Regions from separate parts of the Rhizobium sp. No.120 genome, predicted to be linked through region 1. Evidence: riboswitches for the same ligand, from Rfam matches in the RefSeq annotation. Region 1 holds a riboswitch; the other holds the start of a gene.

Evidence for each region. A riboswitch is a leader RNA that binds a small molecule or an ion and turns the genes downstream of it on or off. The one in region 1 is predicted to bind cobalamin.
Region 2: another riboswitch for cobalamin. It lies ahead of cobU (bifunctional adenosylcobinamide kinase/adenosylcobinamide-phosphate guanylyltransferase); the one in region 1 lies ahead of nrdH (glutaredoxin-like protein NrdH).

What each region holds. Positions count from the first base shown of each region.
Region 1 is NZ_BAAJNQ010000005.1:83,363-85,561, reverse strand. Features, by position in the region: gene ACYJRZ_RS16950 (FUSC family protein) at 1-753, shown strand, start outside; cobalamin riboswitch at 876-1,093, shown strand; gene nrdH (glutaredoxin-like protein NrdH) at 1,341-1,562, shown strand; gene nrdI (class Ib ribonucleoside-diphosphate reductase assembly flavoprotein NrdI) at 1,574-1,969, shown strand; gene nrdE (class 1b ribonucleoside-diphosphate reductase subunit alpha) at 1,990-2,199, shown strand, end outside.
Region 2 is NZ_BAAJNQ010000001.1:779,070-781,268, reverse strand. Features, by position in the region: gene cobW (cobalamin biosynthesis protein CobW) at 1-613, opposite strand, end outside; gene cobU (bifunctional adenosylcobinamide kinase/adenosylcobinamide-phosphate guanylyltransferase) at 619-1,143, opposite strand; cobalamin riboswitch at 1,285-1,683, opposite strand; gene ACYJRZ_RS03855 (chloride channel protein) at 1,865-2,199, shown strand, end outside.

The DNA.
Region 1 (2,199 bases):
GCGGCGCGCGTGCCTCGTTTGCGCAATGCCGGACTGACAGCCGCGATCGTCATGCTGACCCATTCCGCCACCGTCCCCGTCGGGATCTTCGTGATCGATCGCATTGCCGAAATTACCCTGGGCGGTGTCGTTGGCGTGCTCGCCAGCTTGTTCATCCTGCCGACGCGCTCACGGACGATAGTGCTGGATCGCTTCGGGTCGGCGCTCGACGTCATGGCGCAGATCTTGCGCAGGCTTGCAGCCGCGGTCGAAAAGGGTGAGCCGGTATCGGCTACGGATGCGAATATCGCGCTCCGTCAATCCTTGATGGCGACGGAAGCGCTTTTGACCGATGCGCAGCGCGAGCGCGCCTTCTGGCTGACGCGACAGGGAATTTCGGAGGCTATCCCACGTTCGCTCTGGCGCATTCGCAACGACATGACCTATCTCAGCCACATCGTGGAAACGCCTTTCCCGCCGGCAATCGTTGAAGCGATCGGACCTCAGGCAGGCGGAACTCTGGAGGCACAAGCCCGCTTTGCGGAGGCATGCGGCAGGGCATTGCGCGCCGGCGGCGAGATCGATCCGGATGTGCTTTCGGCAGGCGACGAAGCCTTCGACGCCGCGTTCAGCACCCTTCGGACTTCCGAGGCCGCCCAGTCGATGGGATTTAGCGAAGCGGGCCGGTTGTTCGGCCTCGATTTCACATTGCGGCGCATGCGCCAGAATTTTCTCGATCTCGCCGACCGTATCCGCGAAAGCAGTGTCAGGTGAAAAGGCTCAGGCTGCTTCTGGCCAATCCCTCAGCCCCCGCGTCGGGTGCGATGTTCGAGAGCCATCAACATGGAAATCTGCTTGAGGCCATCGAAGCAGTTGACGCAATTTTAACTGAAGATACTATATCTAGTGTTCAAGGTTCTTCTGATTCGCAAGGATTGGAGGCTAAGATGGGAATCCGGTCAGCGAACATGATGTTTGCCAAGCCGGAGCTGCCCCCGCAACTGTAAGCGGCGAGCATTCGTTTGATGACGTCACTGAGGCCTCGTGTCTTGGGAAGGCGAGACGAATGTTGCGACCCGCGAGCCAGGAGACCTGCCTTGAGCAATAGCGTCCACGGGCGGGGTGTCCTGCTGGCGAGCGATGATCATGCGGCATGATGGCCGCCCGTCGCTTCCTCGAAGACCCGCTGAATAACTTCGGGGTGAAGTGCATGTTCCTAAGTATCCATAGTCGCCAGCGCGAGTGACGGCCGCTCAAATGCGTCCGGCCGCCGGCTAGGTTTGTCTCCACTTTTCACCCGACGAGCGGGCATCACCCGATGCCCGAGCGATTTTCCATGCCCATCCATACGAGGATATCTCATGAGCATCACCGTCTACAGCAAGCCCGCCTGCGTCCAGTGCACAGCAACGACCCGCGCGCTTGATCGCCAAGGCATCGACTACACCATCGTCGACGTGTCGACCGATGCCGCTGCCTATGAACTGGTGCAGGGTCTGGGTTACCGCCAGGTTCCCGTCGTTGTTGCCGGTGAACAGCATTGGGCCGGCTTCCGTCCGGATATGATCAGCGCTCTCGCTTAAGGATCCGGGCGGTGGGCGAGATCGTCTATTTCTCCAGCCGGTCGGAAAATACCCATCGCTTCGTTGTCAAGCTCGCATTGCCGGCTGCTCGTATTCCGCTTGCCGCGGGAGACGAGTTTCGTGCGACCTCGCCCTACGTCCTGATCGTCCCGACCTATTGCGGCGAAGGCGGCAAGGGGGCCGTGCCCAAGCAGGTGATCCGCTTCCTCAACGATGCGGGCAACCGTTCGAACATCCGCGGGGTCATCGCCGCGGGCAACAGCAACTTCGGCGCGACCTACGGGATCGCCGGCGACATCATCTCTGCCAAATGCCGGGTACCATACCTCTATCGGTTCGAACTTCTGGGCACGGATGAGGATGTCGCCAATGTCAGACATGGATTGGAACGATTTTGGACACGCTAAGCTCTTCTTTGTCGCGAGACATGAGCGACCGGCCAACGAAGGCCGCGGAAACGGCATTGGACTATTACGCCCTGAACGCCATGTTGAACCTCTATGACGAGCACGGAAAGATCCAGCTCGACAAGGACCGCATGGCGGCCAAGCAATACTTCCTCCAGCACGTCAACCAGAATACGGTCTTCTTCCATAACCTCAGGGAAAAGCTCGATTATCTGGTGACGGAAGGCTAC
Region 2 (2,199 bases), on a different contig from region 1:
CCGTGCGCGAGGCAACTTCGGCGCGCACGCGGCCGAGACCATCGGTGTCGATCAGATCGGTCTTGTTGAGCACGATCAGATCGGCGCAGGTCAGCTGATCCTCGAAAAGCTCTTCGATCGGGCTTTCATGATCGAGCGAGTCGTCCTCGACGCGGGCGGCCTCGACAGCGTCGTGATCGTCGGCGAAGCGGCCGGCGGCCACGGCGGCGCTGTCGACGACGGTGATCACGCCGTCGACGGTGACATGGGTGCGGATGTCGGGCCAATTGAAGGCGGCGACCAGCGGCTGCGGCAGCGCAAGGCCTGATGTTTCGATGACGATGTGATCCGGGCGCGCATCACGCTCCAAAAGCTTCGTCATGGTGGGAATGAAATCATCGGCAACAGTACAGCAGATGCAACCGTTGGTCAGCTCGATGATGTCGTCTTCCGTGCAATTCTCCGCGCCGCAGCCCTTCAGCACGTCGCCATCGACCCCGAGATCGCCGAATTCGTTGATGATCAGCGCGATCTTCTTGCCGCCGGCATTCTGCAGGAGGTTGCGGATCATCGTCGTCTTGCCGGCTCCCAGGAAGCCGGTGATGACGGTGGCGGGAATTTTTTCCTGGTTCATATGCATCAACCCTTCATTTTCAGCGGCAAGCCCGCTGCGATAAAATAAACTTCAGCACTTACCGCCGCGACCATCTGGTGCAGGCGGCCGGCATGGTCGCGAAATTCGCGCGCCATGCGATTTTCCGGCACGATTCCCAAGCCTACCTCGTTGGAAACGAGAACAAGCCTTGAGCGTGCAGTCGGCAGAAACGCAGTCAAAGCGGCAAATTCCACCGCCATATCCCGCTCCGCCATCATTAGATTGGTCACCCAGAGCGTCAGGCAGTCGACAAGCACCGCCCGCCCCTCCGCGTCGATAGCGGCAAGGTGCCCAACGAGATCGACCGGCTCCTCGTGCGTCTGCCATAGATCGCCGCGGTCGGCCCGATGCTTGGCGATGCGCTCGCGCATCTCGTCGTCCCATGCCTGCCCTGTCGCCAGATAGTGACGTTCGAGACCGGTATCCGATACCAGCGATTCGGCAAACCTGGATTTGCCGGAGCGCGCGCCACCGAGGACGAAGACCGCTTGGGAAATTGAAGCCGACATGCGTTATGCCCACGCCCGTGCGGAAGCGAGGGTCGGCAGCACGGCGCTGGAACCGGGAAACGGGCGTCTACACGCCGAAAACTCGTCTTGCGCCATGACAACCTCCGTGCTGGCAGCGGAACTCGCGTCCCAAAACAGGCTCTGCGCCCGGCACGCATGGCAGGTCTCCTGGCTCGCGGATAAGGCGCCGCGACGGGGGCGGACCGAAACCGGTCGCCCCCGATCGTGCGCCAGCGGGTCTTTCTCGCCTTCCCGGCAATGCATCATGAAAAGGCGGACGATTCGTAGAATAAGAGGCGTCCAGCCCCGGTTGATCATGACGCCACACCAGTGGCTTTTTCGATTTGAGCTTCCCCTGCCCCGTTCGCCCCATGCGCACCATCGACGGGATTGGCTTCAAACCGAATGAAAGACCCTGACCGCTCTACAGTCGCGGGGTCGGCTGTGATGAGAACGCCCGGATTGGGTCCGTCCCGTCACATTCCCTTTTCATCCCATGCGGCAGATCGCCGCTTAGGAACCATTCGTTATGCCGGTAATGATTAGGCTTTCACATACGTCAAGTCAATCAAGGGCATGGATGCGGCCTGCGTCATCCTGATTGCGAAATCGGCTGAAAATTCTCACAAAGCCAGCGGCTTTTTTGCCGTATTTCTTTGATGTTAGGAGCTTATAGAGGGTAAGCTCTCACATTCGAGTAAAAACGTATCGTCCGCTCCTCATGCTGCAGAAATTCCAACCGCGACGCCTTGGCGTCTTCTCGGCCCTGTTCGATCTCGGTCGCTTCAGGGCATTGCTGCGTCGTGGCGAATTGGGTCTTGTTTTCGCCGGCGCGCTGGCGGGAATAGCATCCGGCTGCGCCGTAACCGCGATGAGCTATATCTCGCGCAAGCTTCACAGCTTCATCTACGGCATAACCGATTACGAACGCCTGAGTTCGGCGGCGGTGGCAATTCAGGACAAATCCGTATTATTCATCGCACCGATCGCAGGCGGCATCATTCTCGGCGTCCTGCTCTACATATTATCGCGCACGCGCAAAAAGCCGATGGTCGA